DNA from 3 places in the Streptomyces sp. NPDC007157 genome. Region 1 is predicted to be linked to each of the others. Evidence: riboswitches for the same ligand, from Rfam matches in the RefSeq annotation. Region 1 holds a riboswitch; each other region holds the start of a gene.

Region 1 (7,644 bases):
CCACACCCATCACTGCCTCCATGACCACGAAACGAACACGCCGACATGCGTGCGTACCGAGAAGTACCGCACATTTGGCGCGTTCCGCCACCCGTCTCCAGTGAACGAACGTTATCTCCAGCATCCCGCAACCGGCAGTTTCGCGGAGGTTACCGAGGGGGAAATCACACACAGTGGGACACGTCAGGGAGCCGCAGCGTGGTCCGCGGGGGCAACACGGGCACGCGACGCGGCACGTCGTCGTGCCCTCGCCACCTCCGCTCGGCCTCCCATGAGGGCACACGGGGGACAGAGCCGTCCTCCGCGCGCCGACAGGAGGTCGGCCGATGAAGGTCACCGCGGCACTCGAGCCCTTTCTCCCGCTCTGCCGTCGCTTTCTGCCCGGCAGACTCGCCGGCCTGTCGCTGGCCCTCCTGAAGTCGACCGCACTGGAAGCCGCGATCCTGGCCGGGCACCTGCTGCTCTATCCGACCGGCCTCACCCCGGAGCGCCGCTCCCCCGCACAACAGCCCGCACCGCAGGACGGCACCGCCCTGCTGCCGGTCCGGACGACCCCGCCGGTCGTGCTGCTGCACGGGTTCATCGACAACCGCTCGGTCTTCGTCCTGCTGCGCCGCGCCCTCGCCCAGCACGGCGGCCAGCGCGTCGAGTCGCTCAACTACTCGCCGCTGACCTGCGACATCCGCACCGCCGCCGGCCTGCTGGGCCGGCACATAGAGGAGATCTGCCAGCGCACCGGCAGCCGCCGGGTCGACATCGTCGGACACAGCCTCGGCGGCCTGATCGCCCGCTACTACGTCCAGCGGCTCGGCGGTGACTACCGCGTCCGCACCCTGGTGACGCTCGGCACCCCGCACTCCGGCACCCGGGTCGCGCCGCTCGCGGACGCGCACCCGATCGTTCGGCAGATGCGCCCCGGCTCGGAGGTCATCGAGGAGCTGACCCGGCCCGCGCCCGGCTGCCGTACCCGGTTCGTCAGCTTCTGGAGCGACCTCGACTCAGTGATGGAGCCGGTCGAGACCGCCCGGATCGACCACCCGGACCTCATGGCGACCAATGTGCAGGTGACCGGGATCGGCCACCTCGCCCTGCCCGTCCACCCGGCGGTCGCGACCGGCATACGGCAGGCCCTCGACGAGGCGCACTCGGAGGAGCGGGTCGCGGACGGCCTGACGGTGGCCTGACGGTGACCCGAGGACGAACCGGGTGAGTCGGGTATTCGGGGTGGTTCGGTCGGGCAACGACCGCCCGGCTCCGCCGACTTAGCCCCCCGTATTCTCGAACACTCCTCGAACACAAGGCCAAACCCGCGCCCGCCGTCCCCCGAAACACGGCCGAATGCCCGTTTCCCGAAACCACGAAACCTGCTGAAGATTGTCGCGCCCGTATACCGCCGGGTACAGTCGCCGCACTGCTCTGGCAGCCCCTGTTGTCGAGGCGAAAGAGAAGTTGGTGAACGACCGTCACCCGTCGGGGACCATGACCACCCCGGCCCCGGCTTCCGACGCCGACCAGGCGCACTACGCGCCGTACGGCACCCAGGAAGCCCAGTACGGCGACTTCACCACGTACGGCGACCACGCCGCTACCGGCACCTCGTTCCACAGCGACCCGCTCTTCGGCCATCTCCCCGGCGAGGCCCAGGCCACCGGCGCGTACGACGCCACGCAGTGGCAGACGACCGGCGACCACACGCTGAACTACGACCCCTACGCGGCCCAGCACCACGCCGCCTACGACTCCGGCGCGTACGACAGCACCAGCTGGACCATCCCAGCGCAGGCCACGCAGGCGACACAGGGCACGGTCGGCGACGGCAGCGGCCACTGGGACGCGAGCGCCTGGCTCCAGCCCGACCAGTCGCACCCGGCCGGCGCCACCCAGCAGTGGGAGTGGGGCACCCAGGTCTTCGACACCGGCACGTACGACGCCACGCAGTGGAACTCCGACGGCACCCCGGCGCAGCCCGCGGAGCCGGAACACGAGCACGAACCCTGGTCCGCCGAGCCCTTCGAGCAGTCGGCGACCCAGATGTTCGAGCAGGTTCCCGCCGAGCAGGTTCCCTACGACGAGTACGAGGAGTACACAGAGGACTCCACGGACGCCGGGGAGTTGGCCGCGACCGGTGAGCTACCTGCAGTAACGCCACTGCTGGAGGACCAGGAAGAGGTCACCCCGGCCGCTGCGACCGCGACACGCGCCGGCGGCCGCGCGGGGGCGCGCTCCCGCCGTCGTACGCCCCCCAAGCGCTCCGCGCTGCTGACCGTCGCCGTGCCCTCGGCCTGTGTGATGGGGGTCGCCGGAATCGCGGCCGCCTCCGTCGGCACCCTGACCGGCGGCGAGGGCCAGGACACCACCGCCTCGGCCGCGCAGTCGGTGAAACCGTCCGCCGCCAACAGCAAGCTGGACGCCCAGCTGAGGACGCTCTCGGCGGGCGCCGACGACTTCGCCGACCGGGCCAGCCGGACCCAGGAGCGCATCGACCTCAAGACCCAGCAGGAGGCCGAGAAGAAGAAGGCGGCGGCGGAGGCGGCCCGCAAGGAGCGGCTGCGCCCCAAGTACGTCCTCCCGGTCACGCAGCGGGGGCTCAGCGCCTACTTCGGCCAGGCCGGCGTGAACTGGATGTCCGTCCACACCGGCATCGACTTCCCCGTCTCCTACGGCACGACGGTGATGGCCGCGACCGACGGCGTCGTCTCCACCAAGTGGAACAGCGCCTACGGCAACATGATGATCGTGACGGCGAAGGACGGCACGGAGACCTGGTACTGCCACCTCTCGTCGTACCGCGTCGCCTCGGGTACGACCGTGAAGGCCGGGGATCCGATCGCGTACTCCGGGAACTCCGGGAACTCGACCGGCCCGCATCTGCACTTCGAGGTCAGGCCGGCGGGGGGTTCCGCCATAGACCCGCTGCCGTGGCTGCGGAGCCACGGACTCGACCCGACCTGATCCTGGCCCTGCGCCTGGTCAGCAAGCCCTGATCGGTGAGTCCTGATCAGTGAGCCCCGCTCGTGGCAGCGGGGCTCAGCCTTCCGTCTTCACAGCGCCGGCGCGGTCACAGCTTCTCCACCGGCGCGTACCGCAGCAGCAGTCGCTTCGGCTTGGTGTCGCCGAAGTCGACCGTCGCCTCCGCGTTGCCGCCCGTGCCCTTCACCCCGACGACCGTGCCGAGGCCGAACTGGTCGTGGGTGACCCGGTCACCGACGGCCAGCGAGACCACCGGCTTCTCCGAGGTCCGCCGGGTGGCGAAGCCGGACGCGCCGGACGCCGAGGAGCGCGAACGGGTCGAGGAGAGCGAGGCCGCCACGCCCGACGCGGGCCCGGAGGACACCGGCGCCATCGCCCCGGTCCGCTTCCACTCCAGATACCCGGCCGGGATCTCCTCCAGGAAGCGCGAGGGCGGGTTGTACGACGGCTGCCCCCAGGCGCTGCGCATCGCCGACCGCGTGAGATACAGCCGCTCCCGCGCGCGCGTGATGCCGACGTACGCGAGACGCCGCTCCTCCTCCAGCTCCTTGGTCTGGCCGAGGGCGCGCATGTGCGGGAAGACGCCGTCCTCCATGCCGGTCAGGAAGACCACCGGGAACTCGAGGCCCTTGGCGGTGTGCAGGGTCATCAGGGTGATGACGCCGGAGCCGTCCTCGTCCTCGTCGGGGATCTGGTCGGAGTCGGCGACCAGGGCCACCCGCTCCAGGAAGGCGGACAGCCCGGCCGGCGCCTCGCCCTCCCCGGACTCCTGCTCGAACTCCAGTGCCACGGAGGCGAGTTCCTGGAGGTTCTCGATCCGGGTCTCGTCCTGCGGGTCGGTGGAGGCCTGCAACTCGGCGAGATAGCCGGTGCGTTCCAGGATCGCCTCCAGGACGGTGGCCGGTCCGGCGCCGGACTCCACGACCGTACGGAGGTCCTCCATCAGCGTGTTGAACCGCTTGACGGCGTTGGTCGACCGCGCGGCCATGCCGTACGCCTCGTCCACGCGCTTGAGCGCCTGGGGGAAGCTGATCTTCTCGCGCTGGGCGAGGGCGTCGATCATCGCCTCCGCGCGGTCGCCGATACCGCGCTTGGGGACGTTGAGGATCCGGCGCAGCGGGACGGAGTCCTCCGGGTTGGCCAGCACGCGCAGATACGCCAGGACGTCCCGGACCTCCTTGCGCTCGTAGAAGCGGACACCGCCGACGACCTTGTAGGGCAGGCCGACGCGGATGAAGATCTCCTCGAAGACACGGGACTGCGCGTTCGTGCGGTAGAAGACGGCGACATCGCCGGCCTTCGCCTCCCCCGCGTCCGTCAGACGGTCTATCTCGTCGGCGACGAACTGTGCCTCGTCGTGCTCGGTGTCGGCGACATAGCCGGTGATCTGCGCGCCCGCGCCCGCATTGGTCCACAGGTTCTTCGGGCGGCGGGACTCGTTGCGCTCGATGACCGCGTTGGCGGCGGAGAGGATCGTCTGCGTGGAGCGGTAGTTCTGCTCCAGGAGGATCGTCGTCGCGTTCGGGTAGTCCTCCTCGAATTGGAGGATGTTGCGGATCGTCGCCCCCCGGAAGGCGTAGATCGACTGGTCGGCGTCGCCCACCACGCACAGTTCGGCGGGCGGGAGGTCCTGCTCGCCCGGCGGTACGTCCTCCGCGTGCGCGCCGGTGCCGACCAGCTCGCGCACGAGCGCGTACTGGGCGTGGTTGGTGTCCTGGTACTCGTCCACCAGGACGTGCCGGAAGCGGCGGCGGTAGTGCTCGGCGACGTCCGGGAAGGCGCGCAGCAGGTTGACCGTCGTCATGATCAGGTCGTCGAAGTCGAGGGCGTTCGCCTCGCGCAGCCGCGACTGGTACATGGCGTAGGCCTGGGCGAGGGTCTTCTCGAAGCCGTCGCTCGCCCGGGCGGCGAAGTCCTCCTCGTCGACCAGCTCGTTCTTGAGGTTGCTGACCTGGGCACTGAAGGACTTCGGCGGGAAGCGCTTGGGGTCGAGGTCCAGGTCCCGGCAGACCAGCGCCATCAGGCGCTTGGAGTCAGCCGCGTCGTAGATCGAGAAGGAGGAGGTGAAGCCGAGCTTCTTGCTCTCCCTGCGCAGGATCCGCACGCACGCGCTGTGGAAGGTCATCACCCACATCGCGTTCGCGCGCGGGCCGACGAGGTGCTCGACGCGCTCCTTCATCTCGCCCGCGGCCTTGTTGGTGAAGGTGATCGCGAGGATCTGCCCCGGGTGCACCTGGCGCGCGCCGAGCAGGTGGGCGATGCGGTGGGTGAGCACGCGCGTCTTGCCGGAACCGGCGCCGGCCACGATCAGCAGCGGGGAGCCTGCGTGCACGACCGCCGCGCGCTGGTTCTCGTTCAGCCCCTCCAGGAGGGCGGCCGGGTCCAGGGCCGGGCGGGCGGCGCCGTCGCGGTAGTAGGCGTCCCGGTCCGGGGGCGCGTCGAACTGCCCGCCGAACAGATCGTCCGGAACCGGTTCCGGTACGTGCTCGTCCTCGGGCGGCGGCGGGGGTTCCTCCTCGTGGCCGCGCGGGGACTGGAGGCTCGCCAGGAAGCTGTCGTCAAAGAGGCTGCTCATCGCTCTCCGAGTCTAGGGCGCCCCACCGACAACCGGTCCCCACCCCGGAAACTCACCCCGGTCACCCGCCAGAATCGGCCCCTCACGGTCAGCGATCACACGCCGTGAGCACGGGCCGGCCCGTCAGCGGAGAGCACGGACCACCCGCCCGCACCGGACAAGTCACCGCATACCCTCCCCGATCAACCGATCCGGCCGATCCGCAACACCAAGGTCACGAAAATGTATCGGGCATATCGCACATCAAACTTCACACGGAGCACACGAGTTGGCTAGCGTGCCGAGCAGGCCGTACGACCCCCACCGGCGAACGTCGCCGGGCCGCACGGCCTCCGCCGAGTCCAGGGTGCCGCCGCGTACCCGGAGCCGGGGACCCACACCGAACCTTGGGGTGAATCGGTCCCGACTTCCCACCGGGGAACGGACCGTAGGGCAACCCTTCCGAACCACCCGCCCGAACCCGACAGCTAACTCGGTAGGCGGAGCATGGAAGGAGTCGCCCCCGTTGGCGTCGCACCGCAAGTCGCGTCCGTCCGCAACGCGCGTAGCAGGCATACGCACCCCCGCCCTGGCCACCGCCGCCCTCACCTCCGTGGCGCTGCTCTCCCAGACGGCCAACGCCGCGCCCTCCGAGGACGGCAAGCCCAGCCTGGAGGAGGTCGAGAAGAAGGTCGACGCCCTCTACCGGCAGGCCGAGTCGGCGACCGAGAAGTACAACGCGGCCAAGGAGAAGACCGGAAAGCAGCGCAAGCAGGCCGACACCCTGCTCGACGACGTCGCCGAGCGCACGGACCGGCTCAACAAGGCGCGTGAGGAACTGGGTTCCTTCGCCGCGGCCCAGTACCGCACCGGGACCGGCGCACCCGACACGGCGACGTTCCTGCTCGCGGACAGTCCGCAGGACTACTTCGACCAGACGCAGCTGATGAGCCGGCTGACCTCGCGCCAGAAGGACGCGGTCGACGACTACGCCACACAGCAGTCCGCGACCATGGCGAAGCGGCAGGAGGCCGCCAAGAGCCTGGAGACGCTCACCGAGACCCAGGACGACCTCAAGACCGCCAAGACCACCGTTCAGACGAAGCTGGCCTCCGCGCGGGAGCTGCTGTCGCAGCTGACGGCCCAGGAGAAGGCGCGGCTGGCGGAGATCGAGAAGCAGCAGCAGGCGGCAGCGGCACGCAAGGCGGCGGAGCTCGCGAAACAGCAGGCGGCGGCCGCGAAGGATGCTTCGTCGTCATCGACGTCGACCTCCAGCGGCTCCTCTTCGTCCTCTTCTTCCTCCTCGTCCGACTCCGCCTACGGGACGAAGGCGGCCAAGGCGATCGCCTTCGCCCGTGCGCAGGTCGGTAAGCCGTACGTCTGGGGCGCCACCGGCCCCGGCTCCTACGACTGCTCCGGCCTCTCCCAGGCCGCCTGGAAGGCCGCGGGCGTCTCCCTGCCGCGCACCACGTACGACCAGGTGAACGCCGGCACCACCGTCTCCCTCGCCGACGCCCAGCCCGGCGACCTGGTCTTCTTCTACGACGACGTCAGCCACGTCGGCGTCTACATCGGCAACGGCATGATGATCCACGCCCCGAAGCCCGGCGCGTACGTCCGGGAGGAGTCGATCTACTACGGCGGCGAGTCGATCATCCACAGCGTGGTGCGACCGGCCTGAAAGGCGCCTGCGACCGGCTCAAGAGGCGCGGGCACGCGCACGCGCGCATTTCGTGGGGCTGCATCTGGCGGGGGCTGGTGCTGTACGGGTTCGCCGTGGCCCGTTTCGAGTGGCGGCAGGTGATCGCGGGGGCAGGCGACCACTGGGTCGCGGGCGGCGCGCCCGCGATCTCCGCGCTGGCCGGGGCAAGGCTGCTGGCCGCCGACAGCGCCCGGCTGTACCTGTGGAACGACGACGACCGGGGCGTTCTGCGCACGGTGACGGTGGCGCTGCTCGTCCTGGCCCTGGCCTGGTACGTCGTACTGCTGGCCGCCGAGGTGGCGCGACCCCGGCCGCGTTACGACGTACGCCGCTGGGCGACGGTGTTCACGATGGGGTTGACGGCCGCGGCGATGCTGTCGGTCGCGACCGCCGTCGGCGTCCCGTGGCTGAGATGGCC
Region 2 (7,644 bases), on a different contig from region 1:
ACTGGCCCGTGGCCACTCCCGGGAGGCCGGCGACCCGGTCGTCCACGCGGAGGAGGCGGCCCTGGCCAAGATCTCCCCGGCCGACCCCCGGCTGGCCACGGCCACGGTCTACACCAGCCTCGAACCCTGCACCCACCGCGCCTCCCGGCCGCACCCCTGCGCCGAGCTGATCCTCCGGGCCGGGGTGCGGCGGGTGGTGACGGCGTGGCGCGAGCCGGACACCTTCGTCGAGGCGGCCGACGGGACGGGGATGCTGCGGGAGGCGGGGATGGCGGTGCTGGTGCTGGGCGCCTACGAGGAGCTGGCGAAAACCCCGAACGCGCACCTGCTGAGCTGACCTCCCCGCAACCCGTGTGACTCACGCTCTTCAAATGGCGTATGCTGGTTTCACCGACGCGGGGTGGAGCAGCTCGGTAGCTCGCTGGGCTCATAACCCAGAGGTCGCAGGTTCAAATCCTGTCCCCGCTACTGAAGGCCAGGGCCGGAATCCGAACAAGGATTCCGGCCCTGAGTCGTATACCGGGACGTATGTCGGACGTGTTCCTGCACGTGGTTCTCCACGTGTCCCTCATCACACCCGTCCGTACTCATCCGCCCGGTCCACACCACTCGCCCCTGCTCGCTCACAGCCGCAAATCTGGACGGGCGCATATTGGGCATATGAGACATATGGGGAGTCGTAGCGTGGGTTCTGGAGAGGCGCAGGAGGACGTGTCCGCAGCCGTCCGCACCCTGGCCCGCTTCCTGCCCGCCCTGCTGATCGCGGCCGGCGTCTTCTATGACGTCCGCACCCCGCCCGCCTTCACCGCGATCCCCTTCTTCACGGCCGCCCCGCTGATCGCCGCGCCCCTCTCCTCCCTCCGCACCACCGTCCTGACCGGCGTCGTGTCCTTCCTCGTCGCCTACGCCGTGCACGCCCGCTTCGGCTTGCTGCCCGGCGTGGACGGTGTCACCGAGATGGCGACGGTGGCCACCGTCGCCGTCCTCGCCGCCGGCATCAACCGGATCGTCCGCCTCGGTGACCAGCGCCTCGCCTCCGCCCGCCAGATCGCGGAGGCCTCCCAGCGGGCGGTGCTGCCCGAGCCCCCCGAGCGGATCGGTGGCCTCGAGATCGCCGCCCGCTACGAGGCGGCCCAGGAGGACGCCTTCATCGGCGGCGACCTGTACGCCGTCCAGGACACCCCGTACGGCGTGCGGCTGGTCGTCGGCGACGTCCGCGGCAAGGGCATGGGCGCGGTCGCCGCCGTAGCCGTGGTGATCGGCGCGTTCCGGGAGGCCGCCGAGCAGGAGGCCACGCTGGAGGCGGTGGCGGGGCGGCTGGAGCGGGCGCTGGCCCGCGAGGGTGTCCGGCGCGGCGGCGTCGACGCGTTCGAGGGATTCACCACCGCGGTGCTCGCCGAACTCCCGCACGGCGACGGCACGGTCCGGGTCGTCAACCGCGGCCATCCGCCGCCCCTGCTCTTGTACGGCGACGGCAGGGTGAGCCCGGTAGGAGTGCCCGAGGCCGCGCTGCCGCTGGGGCTGGGCGAGTTGGGGGTCTGGCCGGACCGGGCCGCCGAGCACGCGTTCCCGAGTGGGGCCACGCTGCTGCTGCACACCGACGGGCTCTCCGAGGCGCGGGACGCGCACGGCCGGTTCTACGACCTCGAGCGGCGGCTGACCGGCCGGGTCGTCACCGCCCCCGGCCCGCTGCTGGCCCGGCTCGCGGCCGAGGTGCGCCGGCACACCGGCGGCGGCATGACGGACGACATGGCGCTGCTCGCCGTACGGCGGCTCTGAGCGCGGTCACCGGGCCGTACTGGGGATTGTCACCCACAGTGCACGGATGGCCGCCCTCCGCATAACGTCTGAGTCACCATCAAAACGCGTGTGACTCCTGAGCCGAACAGAACGCATGGTCAACTCGACCGTTTTTGGTCGTTCGTGGCAGGTAAGTCCACGCTTTGAAAGCATAATGATCAAGGCGAACAGCTTGGAATCTGATAGCTGGGTCTATTAACGTTCGATAACGCAGCGCGGTCGTCCCAGCCGTCACCCGCGACGGCTCCGTGCGCACGCGCCGAATCCCGCAAGGGAACCGGGGAACCACCACCTTGGGGTGAATCGCACGGCTGCCGTCGGCAGAAATCGGCCGGTATACGCGCGTAGGAGACCTTCCCGCTCCGAACCCGTCAGCTAACCCGGTAGGCGGCGGAAGGAAAGGAGCGCGCCCGCGTGGCGTCCAACCGGCCTGCCCCGACAGCCCCGTTCGTGCCCAGCCAGCGTCAACCCGAGACCTACGGCTACGGCGGCTACCGCACCGACGAGGGCCCCTGGGAGGAGTGGAACCCCACCGAGGAGTCCCTCGCCCCGGTACGCGGCCGGCACCGGGTCGCCAAGCAGCGCGGCGGCGGGCTCGCCCGCAGCTCCACGGTCCTCGGCGTCGGCGTCATCGCCGCCGTCGGCGCGGGCGGCATGGCCAGCGCCAACACCGGCAAGCCGCCGGTCTCCATCTCGCTGCCCGACCTGCCGTCCTCCGTCGACTCCCTGCTCGGCGAGGGTGGCGGCCACCACGCCACCCAGACCGCCCTCAGCAGCGTCACCAAGACGACCACCGCCACCGACGCGGACTCCTCCTCCGACGCCGGTGAGGCGCTGCGCAGCCGGATCATCGCCCAGGCCGAGCAGCAGCAGACCCAGCTCGACGTCAAGGCCACCGCCAAGGCCGTGGCCGCCGCCGACAAGGCGGTCTCCGACGCGGAGGCCAAGGCGGAGAAGGCGGCGGCCGCCAAGGCTGCCGACGCCAAGGAGCAGGCGCAGGCCACCGAGAAGGCGCGGGCCGAGCAGAAGCGGCTCGCCGCGCTGGCCAAGCAGTACACGCTGCCGGTCGTCTCTTACACGATCACCGGCACCTTCGGGCAGGCCGGCTCCATGTGGGCCTCCGGCTACCACACCGGCCTCGACTTCGCGGCGCCCACCGGCACGCTGATCAAGGCCGTGCACAGCGGCACCGTCACGGAGGCCGGCTGGGCCGGCTCGTACGGCTACCGCACGATCATCACCCTGGACGACGGCACCGAGCTGTGGTTCTGCCACCAGTCCTCGATCGGCGTCAAGGTCGGCCAGAAGGTCGCCACCGGTGACGTCATCGGCCGGGTGGGCGCCACCGGCAACGTCACCGGCCCGCACCTCCACCTGGAGGTCCACCCGAACGGCCAGGCCACCGGCATCGACCCGATGACCTGGCTGCACGGCAAGGGCCTCAACCCCTGACGGACCCCACTGATCCCCGGCGGCCCTGACGACAACCCCCCGACGTCAGGGCTGCCGGTTCGGTGTACCCGGAGGCCGGCCAGGGCCTTCCGCTTTTACGAGAACTTCGCGTTGCGGCGGCATCGGTCCGCAGGCGGCCGATGTTGAACTGAGGCATGACCCCTTCTTCCGTTTCTCCCGCTTCCCGCTCTCTCCGCAAGCTCGGCGCCTCCGACCTGGAGGTCTTCCCGCTCTGCCTCGGCGGCAACGTCTTCGGCTGGACCGCCGACGAGGCCGCCTCCTTCGCCGTCCTGGACGCGTACACGGCGGCGGGCGGCAACTTCGTGGACACGGCCGACTCGTACTCGGCCTGGATCGAGGGCCACAAGGGCGGCGAGTCCGAGACCGTCATCGGCAAGTGGGTCGAGGCGCGCGGCAACCGCGAGGACGTCGTGATCGCGACGAAGGTCAGCCAGCACCCCGACTACCCGGGTCTGTCGGGCGCCAACATCAAGGCCGCCGCCGACGCGTCCCTGCGCCGCCTGGGCACCGACTACATCGACCTGTACTACACGCACTTCGACAAGCCCGAGATCCCGGTCGAGGAGATCATCGGCGCGCTGGACGAACTGGTGCGGGCGGGCAAGGTCCGGCACATCGCCGCGTCCAACATCACCGCCGAGCGGCTCCAGGAGTCCCTGGACTTCTCCGACCGCGAGGGTCTCGCCCGGTACGTCGCCCTCCAGCCCCACTACAACCTGGTCTCCCGCGACACCTACGAGGGCCCCCTCCAAGAGCTGGCCTCCCGCACCGGCCTCGCGGCGGTCCCGTACTTCTCCCTGGCCGCCGGCTTCCTCACCGGCAAGTACCGCCCCGGCACGACGGTCGACAGCCCCCGCGCGGGCCGCGCCGCCCAGTACCTGGAGACCGAGCGGGGCCAGAAGGTGCTGACGGCCCTCGACGAGATCGCCGAGGCCCACTCCGCCCCGGTCCCCACGGTCGCCCTGGCCTGGCTGGCGGCCCAGCCCACCGTCACGGCCCCCATCGCCTCGGCCCGCGCGGTGGCACAGCTCCCGGCGCTGCTGGGGGTGGCGGACCTGGAGCTGACGGAGCAGGAACTGACACAGCTGACGGCGGCTTCCGCCTGACGCTCACTTTCCTTCCGCGGTTTCCCGCGGCGCCCGCGCTCGGCCCGCGCGGCTTCCGCGGCTTCCCGCGGCAACCGCGCGCGGCCTCTTCCGGCGGTGCCGAGCCCTCCGGGGCCCTGGGGTACCGGGGGCCTGCACTAGCTCCGGTACGGGTTGTAGGACGGATACGGCACCGCAGCCGCGTGCCATCCCGGGGCCCCGTACGCCGGCGGCGGGGATACCGGCCAGCTTTTCGGTGCGGCCGTGCGGGCCGCGTAGCCCAGGGCGGGGCGGACCAGCTCGCGTCGGCTCCACAGTTCCGTCAGCAGCTCCCGCTCCCGCACCACGAAGTCGGCGCCGGCCCGTCCCCGCCGTCCCCGGCGGCGCAGCAGGGCGAGCGTCGTCGCGTACGCCTCGTACTCGGCGACCGCGCGCCCCGCCGGCTTGCCGAAGTGGTACGCGGCGTACTCCCGGGCCATCTGCCGCGCCCGCATCGAGCCGAGCACGAACGGCTCGGACGCGCCCAGCCACCCGGCGTACACATACGCCGGCAGCTCCTCCCGCACGGTCCGCAGCTCCCGCTGCCGGGTCCAGACCGCCAGCCAGGTCAGCAGCCCGAACGCCGGCACCATGAACATGCCGTACACGGCGAAGAACCCGTACCGCCCGAACGTCGACGAGCCGTTCCAGAACGCGTGCATGCTCATCGCGAGCAGCAGCCCGGCGACCGGCACGAGCACGCGGCGCACCCGCTGCCCTTCCCCGGAGAACGCGGAGATGCCGAACCCGATGCCGGTGAGGACGGTGAACAGGGGGTGCGCGAAGGGGGACATGACGATACGCACGAAGAACGTCGCGGCCGTGACGGAGGCGATGCCGGTGCCGCCGGTCAGCCGGTCGGTCCCGAAGGCCGTACCGAGGTAGAGGATGTTCTCGGTGAACGCGAAGCCGGTGGCGGTGACCCCGGCTATCACCACCCCGTCGACGATCCCGGTGAAGTCCCGTCTGCGGAACAGGAAGACCAGGAGCACGGCCGCGCCCTTGGCGGACTCCTCGACGATCGGCGCTATCACGGTCGCCCCGAGCGTGTCCGCGCTGCTCGGGTCCGCGGTCGCCGTCGCTATCCAGCGGGTCGCGAAACTGTTGGCGACGATCGCTATCAGCGCGGCCGCACACGCCCCCCAGGCGAACGCGAACAGCAGGTTCCGCCAGGGCCCGGGCTGGACCCGGTCCAGCCAGCGGAACGCGGCTATCAGCAGCGGCACGGGCAGCACCGCGAGACCGAGCCCGACGAGGAAGCCCTCCGTGCCCGTCTGCTCCCGCACCAGCGCGAGGATGACCAGGCCGGACAGGGCGAGCAGGGTGCTCAGCGCCCCGTACCGCACCCAGCGCCGCTGCCACCAGCGAGGATGCCGCAGCCCGGCGCCGGTGGGGTCCGGAGGGTACGACGGATACGGCGGGTACGGCGGCGGGGAGGTGGCCACGGCATCGACCCTAACGAGGTGACTCCAGTCGGTGCTGATCGCCCTGCTGCACCGGATGCTGTACGCGACGGAAGAGCAGATCGTTCACCACATGTCCCTTGTCCAGCCCCTGCCCCTCGAAACGGGTCAGCGGCCGGTACGGGGGACGCGCCGCGAAACCGCCCTCGGCCTGGGTGTTCTCGAACGCCGGGTGCGCGTCGAGCACTTCGAGCATCTGCTCGGCGTACGGCTCCCAGTCCGTCGCGCAGTGCACGATCGCCCCCGGCCTGAGCCGGGTCGCGGCGAGGTCGAGGAACTCGGGCTGGATCAGCCGCCGCTTGTGGTGCCGCTTCTTGGGCCAGGGGTCCGGGAAGTACACCCGCAGCCCGTCCAGCGAGTCGGGCGTGAGCATCTCCCGGAGCAGGATGATCGCGTCCCCGTTGCCGACCCGGATGTGGGAGAGCCCGTTCTGGTCGGCGAGGTTGAGCAGGTTCCCCTGTCCCGGCGTGTGCACGTCGACGGCGAGGATGTTGGTGCCCGGGTCCCCGGCGGCCATCTGCGCGGTCGCCTCACCCATCCCGAACCCGATCTCCAGGACGACGGGATCGGCGTTGCCGAACAGCGCGCCGAGATCGATGACGTGCTGCCCGTCGATGTCCAGGCCCCACTTGGGCCACAGCCGCTGCAGGGCGTCCGCCTGCCCGGCGGTCACCCGGCTCCGCCGTGGCTGGAAGCTGCGGATCCGCCGCTCGAAGTGCGACCCGGCCGGATCGGCACTGGGCCCGTCCGGGAACCGCGGCTCCCCCTTGGTCCGGGTATGCCGGGCGGACACACCGGGAGCGGGCGGGGAGCCGGCGCCGGGGACGGTCTCGGCGGGCCGGGGGGTCTCTTGGGCATTGAGCGAGTCAGACACAGTGGAGTCGATTTTACGGCCCGCGCGAGACGGGGCGGCCGGGGTCCCGACAGGGTCACGGCGTGCGGGACGGGGTGGCCGGGTCGGGCCCGGGTGACAGCGAGCGGGACGGGGGTGGTCGGGTGCCGCCTGGGTCACGGCGTGCGAGACGGATGGCCGGGTCCCGCCAGGGTCACGGCGTGCGAGACGGATGGCTGGGTCCCGCCTGGGTCACAGCGAGTCCAGCATCTGCAGTGCCCGGCGCGCCACCTCCCGCCCGATCGGCAGCGAGGCCGTCGCCGCGGGCGAGGGCGCGTTCAGCACGTGCACCGTCCGTGGGCCCTCCTTGATCAGGAAGTCGTCGACCAGCGAGCCGTCGCGCAGGACGGCCTGCGCCCGCACCCCGGCCGCCGCGGGCACCAGGTCCGCATCGGTCACGGCCGGCAGCAGCCGCCGTACGGCCGCCGTGAACGCCCGCTTCGAGACCGACCGCCGCAGCTCCCCGCCCCCGTACCGCCAGTGCCGCCGGGCCAGCGCCCACGTCCCCGGCCAGGCCAGCGTCCCCGCTGCCTCCCGGGGCCGTACGACACCCCAGCCATACCCCTCCCGGGCCAGCGCCGGCACCGCGTTGGGCCCGATGTGCACGCCTCCGTCGATGCCCCGGGTCAGATGCACCCCGAGGAACGGGAACGCCGGATCCGGCACCGGGTACACCAGCCCCCGCACCAGCTCCCGCCGCGCCAGCTCGTAGTACTCCCCGCGGAACGGCACGATCCGCATCCCCGGCTCGTCACCGGCCAGCCGGGCGATCTCGTCGCAGTACAGCCCGGCGCAGTTCACCAGCACACGCCCGCGCACGACGTCTCCGCGCGAGGTGAGCACGGCCACGCCCCGCTCCGGCCGCCGGTCGATCCGCTCCACCCGGCCCCCG
Region 3 (7,644 bases), on a different contig from region 1:
GTCGGTCGGCGGGTCGCTGACCTGTCCCCCGTGCACCAGGTGGCGCTCGGTCATCCGCACACAGCCGACGTCCACGGACCGCGCGGCCCGCACCCCCTCGTCCCCGACGACGAACTCGGTGGAACCGCCGCCGATGTCCACGACGAGGAAGGGCTTGGCGAGGTCGTCGCGGCCCGTCAGCTCCTTCGTCGCACCCGTGAAGGAGAACTCGGCCTCCTGGTCACCGCTGATGACCTCCGGCTCGACGCCGAGGATGTCCAGCACCCCGCGCACGAACTCGTCCCGGTTCTCGGCGTCCCGGGAGGCGGAGGTGGCCACGAACCGCAGCCGCTGCGCCCCGTACTCCTTGATGACGGCCGCGTACTCCCGGCAGGCGGCGAAGGTCCGCTCCAGCGCCTCCGGAGCGAGCCGCCCGGTCCGGTCGACCCCCTGCCCGAGCCGCACGATCACCATCCGCCGGTCCAGATCGACGAGTTCCCCGGTCTCCGGGTTCGCGTCGGCGACGAGCAGCCGGATGGAGTTGGTACCGCAATCGATGGCGGCGACGCGCGTCATGGCTGGGTGTTCCTCACTCTGTACGTGACCGTGTGACGGACCGAGTCGGCTGGTGGGTGTGCAAAGGTCTCGGCGGTCCGGGGGCGGAGCCCCTTGGGGGAACCGTCCAGGGGACGGAGACCCTTGAGGGAACCGTCCAGGGGACAGAGACCCTTGGCGGACGTCACTCGCCGGTGATCACGCAGGCGCCCTTGGCCCACCACTCGGGCAGCATGGCGATCGCCTCGTCGCCGAGCGGGTTCACGCCCGGCCCCGCCGCCAGCGAGTGTGCCACCAGCACGTGGAGGCACTTCACCCGGTCCGGCATCCCGCCGGCGCTCGGGAACCCCGTCAGCTCCTCGATCTCGTCCCGGCGCCGGATGTAGTCCTCGTGCGCGGCCCGGTACGCCGCCGCCAGCTCCGGATCGCTCTCCAGCCGCGCCGTCATCTCCTTCATCACGCCGTTGGCCTCCAGGGTGCCGATGGCGGACGCGGCCTTGGGGCACGTCAGGTAGTACAGCGTCGGGAACGGCGTGCCGTCCGGCAGCCGCGGCGCGGTCTCCACGACGTCCGGCTGCCCGCACGGGCACCGGTGCGCGATCGCCCGCAGCCCGCGCGGCGGCCGCCCGAGCTGCTGCTTGAAGGCCTCGACGTCGGCGTCGGTCGGCTCGGTGCGCGGAGTGGAGGGCGGAGGCGTTTGCATGACTGTGTTCTGTGTGGCTTTCTGTCGGTTCACTGGTCGGACGCGTCGGACTTGTCGACGCCGTCCCAGACGTTCGCGTACCAGGGGCGGTCGGCCGCCCCGAGGTAGGCGTGCGCCTGCCTGGCGGCAGCGGGGTCGATCACGATGTAGCCGGTCTCCCCCGGCATCACATAGTGCAGCCGCTGCCGGATCTGCTGCTCGGCGTACGCGTCGTCCTGCCACCGGGCCTTGACGTCCCGCAGCTGTTCGACCCGCTGCCGGGCCTGCTGCTGCTGGCGTTCCTGGTCGGCGATCTCGGCACGCTGGGAGACGTACTGCCGCATCGGATAGGCGAGCGCGACGATCATCGTGCACAGCACGATCGCGAGCAGCGCGGCACGGCCGGTCAGCCGGGAGCGGCGGGCCTGCCGCTTGGTCTGGGAGCGGTAGACCCGGGCCGCCGTCTGCTCGCCGAGCAGCTTCAGCCTGGTCGCGGTGGAGAACCGGTCCCGGTCCTTCACGGCCATGTCCCCGCCTCCCGTTCACACGCGCGTACGTCCCCGCACACGGTACGGGACCGGTACGGGGACGTACGTACGACTGGCGCAGCCTTGACCCTTAACGGGTCAGCGACCCCTGACGGACCGTCGGCCCCCAGCGGGCCGGCCGCCCCTGACGGGTCAGCCCTTGAAGCGCGGGAAGGCGCTGCGGCCGGCGTACACCGCGGCGTCGTCGAGGATCTCCTCGATGCGCAGCAGCTGGTTGTACTTGGCGACGCGCTCGGAGCGGGCCGGGGCGCCGGTCTTGATCTGGCCGCAGTTGGTGGCGACGGCGAGGTCGGCGATGGTGACGTCCTCGGTCTCGCCGGAGCGGTGGGACATCATGCACTTGAAGCCGTTGCGCTGGGCCAGCTCGACGGCGTCCAGGGTCTCGGTGAGCGAGCCGATCTGGTTCACCTTGACGAGCAGGGCGTTGGCGGCGCCGTCCTCGATGCCGCGGGCCAGGCGCTCCGGGTTGGTGACGAAGAGGTCGTCGCCGACGATCTGGACCTTGTCACCGAGCTTGTCGGTGAGGACCTTCCAGCCGGCCCAGTCGTCCTCGAACAGCGGGTCCTCGATGGAGACCAGCGGGTACGCGGCGACGAGTTCCTCGTAGTACTCGGTCATCTCGGCGGCCGAGCGGGACTTGCCCTCGAACTCGTACTTGCCGTCCTTGTAGAACTCGGACGCGGCGACGTCGAGCGCGAGCGCGATCTGCTCGCCGGGGACGTAGCCGGCCTGCTTGATCGCCTCGAGGATGAGGTCGAGCGCGGCGCGGTTGGACTCCAGGTTCGGGGCGAAGCCGCCCTCGTCGCCGAGGCCGGTGGACAGGCCCTTGTTCTTCAGGACCTTCTTCAGGGTGTGGTAGACCTCGGCACCCCAGCGCAGCGCCTCGGAGAAGGACTCCGCGCCGATCGGGGCGATCATGAACTCCTGGATGTCCACGTTGGAGTCCGCGTGCGAGCCGCCGTTGAGGATGTTCATCATCGGCACCGGCAGCAGGTGCGCGTTGGGGCCGCCCAGGTAGCGGAACAGCGGCAGGTCGCTGGCCTCGGAGGCGGCGTGGGCGACGGCGAGGGAGACGCCGAGGATGGCGTTGGCGCCGAGCGAGCCCTTGTTGTCGGTGGCGTCCAGGTCGAACATCGCCTGGTCGATCAGGCGCTGCTCGGTGGCGTCGTAGCCGACCAGCTCCGGGCCGATCTGCTCGATCACGGCGAGGACGGCCTTCTCGACACCCTTGCCGAGGTAGCGGTTGGGGTCGCCGTCACGGAGCTCGATGGCCTCGAAGGCGCCGGTGGAGGCGCCGGAGGGGACGGCGGCACGACCCGTGCTGCCGTCGTCGAGGCCGACCTCGACCTCGACCGTGGGGTTGCCTCGGGAGTCCAGGATTTCCCGGGCTACGACGACGTCGATGGACGGCACGAGCATCTCCTTCTTGGGATCTGACGCTGGTTGTGCGGGCGCACGCGGGCCTTGTCGGCCCTTGCTCAGCCTTGCGACTAGAGCCTAACCGCCCCGGGCCCGTCAATCGGTCGACCGACCGGCCCGTGGACACACAGACGGTACTCATTGTTCATGTGCGGAACAAAGGGGGGTCCGATGAAGAACGGAAGAAGAGCGGGTCAAGAAGAAGACCGCGGGAGGATCGCGAGACGACCACGAGAGGACGGCGCGAGGACCGCGAGAGGACGGCGCGAGGGCGGCGCGAGGGCGGCAAAGAGAAACCCCGCCCCGGTGCGTACGGGGGAGAACGCACCGGGGCGGGGGCTCGTGGGGGACGGGGGTGACCCTCACGTGGTCTCCACTATGGGGACCACGGCTGTGCGGGCGCTGTGGTTCAGCTGGCGCCCTCGTATTGCTTCGGCTTGCTTCGGCTCGCTTCGGGCGCCCTACTTCAGGTGCAGCTGCTGGCCCGGGTAGATGAAGTCGGCGTCGTCGACGATGTCCTTGTTCAGCTTGAACAGCGCCTGCCAGCCGCCCTTGACCTGGTGCTTCTCGGCGATGGAGCTGAGCGTGTCGCCCTTGACGACCTTGTACTCGCCATCACCCTTCTTGACCTTCTTGCCGGTCGGGGTGGTGACGGTCTTCTTGGCGGCCGGACGCTCGGCGGAGCGGGAGGCGGCCTGAGTGTCGGTCGTACGGCTGCTCGTGCCGCTGTTCGCGGAGCTGGAGCCGGAGGAGGAAGAGGAGGAGCTGGTGCTGCTGCCGGTGTAGGTGGCGCCGGACAGGCCCGTGCCGCAGACCGGCCAGGCGCCCTTGCCCTGCGCGGCGAGGACCTTCTCGGCGGTCTCGATCTGCTGCGCCTTGGTGGCCTGGTTGGCCTGTGCGGCGTACTGCGTACCGCCGTACGCGGCCCAGGTGGAGGCGGAGAACTGCAGACCGCCGTAGTAACCGTTGCCGGTGTTGATGGCCCAGTTGCCGCCGGACTCGCACTGGGCGACGGTGTCCCACTCGGAGGCGGTGGCGGCGGAGGCGGTGCCGGAGGCCATCAGCGGAGCGGCGATGGCGACACCGGTGACGCCGGCGAGCGCGGCGGCGCGGGTGGCCCTGGACGGACGACGGTGCTTGCCCTTGCCGGAAAACAGCATGAAGGATCCCCTCACCGACGCCTGCGAGGTGAGCTGTCGGGTTCGGGCCGGTTGAGTTGCCCGGCCGCACACCTCACGGTGCGCGGCTTCACCCCGAGCCGGACACGGCAGTCTCAACTACCGGTCCCGGCACTTACCTTGGGTCCCCCGCTCCTGCCTACGGCGCTTGACGCGACGACTGTTCCCGGGCAGCCGCTGGCAGGACTCGGCGTTGCGACGGCCGGGGCTCGTGGTGACGAGCGGCCTTGACCGTAAACAGGCGATCAGGTGAATTTCAAAGATGATCAGGGCTTCTGAGACTCATCCCACACTTTCACCAAACCGGACATTTAACTTCGAAGTAGGGCGGTCCGAAGTGCCAACTCCCGCTACTTTTCGACCGTTTCGCTGCTGAGTTTCAGGGTCTGACCGGGGGCGATGTCGTTCGGGTCGGCGCCGATGTCCGCCTTGTTCGCGGCATAGAGCGCACGCCATCCGCCGTCGAGGTCAAGGGAGTCGGCGATGGAGGCGAGAGTGTCGCCGTCCCGGACGGTGTAGGTGCCGGCGTCCCGGGAGGCGTGACGGCCGGAAGAAGTCACACTCTGACCGTTTGTCACGCTTTCGTCCGCCGAGCCGCCACGATGCTTGCCGCCGCTACCGACGGCCCCCGTGTCGACCAGATCCCAAGAGCTGCCCGTCTGCCATGAATTGTCCGACTCATCGGCTTCGGGCACGACGGGGCTCTCGCTCGCCTTCGAGGCGCTGGACCCCTTAGATCCCGACTTGTCCACCTTCGTGGAGTCGGCAGGGGCGCCCTTGCCGGAGTCGCCACTCGCACTCGGGGACGGGGTGGCGGAGTCGGAGTCCGTGACACCCGAGGAATCCGACGAGGAGTCGGACGAGCCGGAATCCGATGAACCGGATGAATCCGAAGAACCAGATGAAGAGGATGAATCCGACAACCCGGAGGACGAGTCGGAGGAGCCGGACGTGTCGCCCGATCCGTCGAGGCCCGTGTCGACGTTCACCGAGGCGTCGTCCGAGGAGAGCCCGGCGATCAGGGCACAGGTCCGCCAGGGCTTGGTGCCCTGGTCCGCGAGGATCCTCTCGGCGACGGAGATCTGCTGCGAACGGCTCGCCTGGTCCGGCGTGGCGGCGTACTCCTGGCCGCCGTACTCGTCCCAGTCGTCCTGGGACATCTGCAGACCGCCGTAGTAGCCGGTGCCGGCGTCCATGCTCCAGGAGCCGCCGCTCTCGCACTCGGCCACCCTGTCCCAGGTGCTGCCGTCGGCCGCGTTGGCGCTCGCCGCACCCAGGAGTGGGATGGCGATGGCCGAGCCGGTCACGCCGGCCGCGACGAGGAGAGCCGGAGCCTGACGGGGGCGACGGTGACGACCGTTCCCGGAGAGCATGCGGAAACCTTTCGAGCGACAGCGGTGACCGGCGCGACGGGTCCCGCCGGGGCGCCGCACTGATGGGTGAACGTATAGGCAGACGATCACTTGTCACAAGTTAATGCCGCGTAGATCACGTGAAGATCACAGAGTTGAACGCTGGTCATCTTCACGGGTGGAGGGCCAGGTGGGGGGATTCGTGGGGCGCCGGTGGAGGCACGGTCGGGCCGTGGTCGGGGGCGTGGTGGAGGGCCGACGAGGGCCCGGCGGGGCGCCGACGGGGGGGCAAGGTGGAGGGCCGGTGGGGCGCCGGCGGGGCCTGGCGGGCGCCTGTGGGGCTCATCGGCCGTCGGGGGTGAACTTCACGGGGAGCGTGCGCAGTCCGCGCATGATGAGGCCGCCGCGCCAGCGCAACTCGCTCTCCGGCGCCGCGAGTCGCAGGTCCGGGAGGCGGGTGAGCAGGGTCGCGAGCGCGCTCTGCCCTTCGAGGCGGGCGAGCGGGGCGCCGAGGCAGTAGTGGATGCCGTGGCCGTACCCGAGGTGCTGGTTGTCCCGCCGTGCCAGGTCGAGCGTGTCCGGCTCGGCGAACCGCTCCGGGTCCCGGTCCGCGGCGGCGAGTACGACGAGGACCGGGTCGCCGGGGGCGATGCGCTGCCCGCCGATGCCGAGCGGCTCGGTGGCGAACCGCCAGGTGGCGAGTTCCACCGGCCCGTCGTAGCGAAGGAGTTCCTCCACCCCGGTCTCCAGCAGTCCGCGCTCGCCGGCTGCCAGGGAGTCCTGGAGGCGGCGGCGCTGTTCCGGGTGGGTGAGCAGGGCGTACGTGCCGTTCCCGATAAGGTTGACCGTCGTCTCGAAGCCGGCGAACAGCAGGATGAAGGCCATGGCGGCGGCCTCGTTCTCGGTGAGGTGCTCGCCGTGGTCGGAGGCGCGGATGAGTCCGGAGATGAGGTCCTCGCCGGGGGCCGGCTCGGCGGTCAGCGCCTCCCGCTTCCGGTGGATCAGCTCGGCCAGATATCCGCGCATCTTCTTCACGGAGCGCGCGACCCCGCCCCGCGGCCCTCCGCCGTGCCGGATCATCATGCCGGCCCAGTCCCGGAAGTCGTCCTGGTCCTCGCGCGGGACGCCCAGCAGGTCGCAGATGGCGTAGATGGGCAGCGGGAAGGCGAACTCATGGATGAGGTCGGCCTCGCCCCGGTCCGCGAACCCGTCGATGAGCCGGTCGGTCAGCTCCTGCACACGGGGCGCGAACTCGGCCACCCGGCGCGGCGTGAACGCCTTGCTGACCAGCCGGCGCAGCCGGGTGTGGTCCGGCGGGTCGATGTTCAGCAGATGCGTCATCAGCTCGGCCTTGCGCTCCCCGGGGATCCCGGTCTTCCCCTTGGCGTGCGCGGGCTCGTCGTGATGCGCCGGGTTCTTGGACAACCGGGGGTCGGCGAGCGCCTGCCTGGCGTCGGCATAGCGGGTGACCAGCCATGCCTCGACCCCGCTGGGGAGTCGGGTCCGGTGCACGGGCGCATGCTCCCGGAGCCAGGCGTAGGCGGGGTACGGGTCGGCGGCGAACTCCCAGGTGAACAGCTCGGGAGCGGTGGTGTCATCGGGGGTGGGCTGGTTGGTCACCTGTCGACGGTATCCGGCGGCCGGCGGCGGAGGGATCCTGGGCAGTCCCTACGCATCCACCGTTCTGGCGAGTGACCCGAGGTGGTCACCGACCTGGCACAGCACTCTCGTCCTCACCGGTCAGACCCTTGAGCCGGGTACGGACCACGCCCCCCGAAGGACCGGCCGCCACGAACGGCGCCGCCGCCTCCCACAGCCCGCTCAACGCCCGCACCCCCCGGTGCCGCCGAATTCCGTCACCCACCCGACGATCAGCACCCATTCGTGCCGGAACGCGCTCACCTACCGTCCATCACCGCCTGTTCCCGACC

What was found. Region 1 has a riboswitch for cyclic di-AMP ahead of ABZ642_RS24145 (NlpC/P60 family protein). Riboswitches for the same ligand answer to the same signal wherever they lie in the genome.
Region 2: another riboswitch for cyclic di-AMP. It lies ahead of ABZ642_RS12330 (M23 family metallopeptidase); the one in region 1 lies ahead of ABZ642_RS24145 (NlpC/P60 family protein).
Region 3: another riboswitch for cyclic di-AMP. It lies ahead of ABZ642_RS31505 (transglycosylase family protein); the one in region 1 lies ahead of ABZ642_RS24145 (NlpC/P60 family protein).

What each region holds. Positions count from the first base shown of each region.
Region 1 is NZ_JBEYFE010000013.1:149,063-156,706, reverse strand. It holds gene ABZ642_RS24165 (cobalamin B12-binding domain-containing protein) at 1-10, opposite strand, end outside; gene ABZ642_RS24160 (alpha/beta fold hydrolase) at 327-1,184, shown strand; gene ABZ642_RS24155 (M23 family metallopeptidase) at 1,453-2,952, shown strand; gene pcrA (DNA helicase PcrA) at 3,059-5,545, opposite strand; cyclic di-AMP (ydaO/yuaA leader) riboswitch at 5,869-6,042, shown strand; gene ABZ642_RS24145 (NlpC/P60 family protein) at 6,051-7,205, shown strand; partial or broken gene ABZ642_RS24140 (hypothetical protein) at 7,271-7,644, shown strand, end outside.
Region 2 is NZ_JBEYFE010000005.1:461,322-468,965, forward strand. It holds gene ABZ642_RS12315 (dihydrofolate reductase family protein) at 1-337, shown strand, start outside; tRNA gene ABZ642_RS12320 (tRNA-Met) at 395-468, shown strand; gene ABZ642_RS12325 (PP2C family protein-serine/threonine phosphatase) at 685-1,779, shown strand; cyclic di-AMP (ydaO/yuaA leader) riboswitch at 2,048-2,205, shown strand; gene ABZ642_RS12330 (M23 family metallopeptidase) at 2,215-3,252, shown strand; gene ABZ642_RS12335 (aldo/keto reductase) at 3,408-4,379, shown strand; gene ABZ642_RS12340 (PrsW family intramembrane metalloprotease) at 4,517-5,842, opposite strand; gene trmB (tRNA (guanosine(46)-N7)-methyltransferase TrmB) at 5,853-6,734, opposite strand; gene lhgO (L-2-hydroxyglutarate oxidase) at 6,945-7,644, opposite strand, start outside.
Region 3 is NZ_JBEYFE010000020.1:130,690-138,333, reverse strand. It holds gene ABZ642_RS31525 (Ppx/GppA phosphatase family protein) at 1-555, opposite strand, end outside; gene ABZ642_RS31520 (DUF501 domain-containing protein) at 719-1,237, opposite strand; gene ABZ642_RS31515 (septum formation initiator family protein) at 1,267-1,743, opposite strand; gene eno (phosphopyruvate hydratase) at 1,897-3,183, opposite strand; gene ABZ642_RS31505 (transglycosylase family protein) at 3,645-4,343, opposite strand; cyclic di-AMP (ydaO/yuaA leader) riboswitch at 4,347-4,518, opposite strand; gene ABZ642_RS31500 (transglycosylase family protein) at 4,712-5,734, opposite strand; gene ABZ642_RS31495 (cytochrome P450) at 6,056-7,333, opposite strand; gene ABZ642_RS31490 (nucleoside triphosphate pyrophosphohydrolase) at 7,626-7,644, opposite strand, start outside.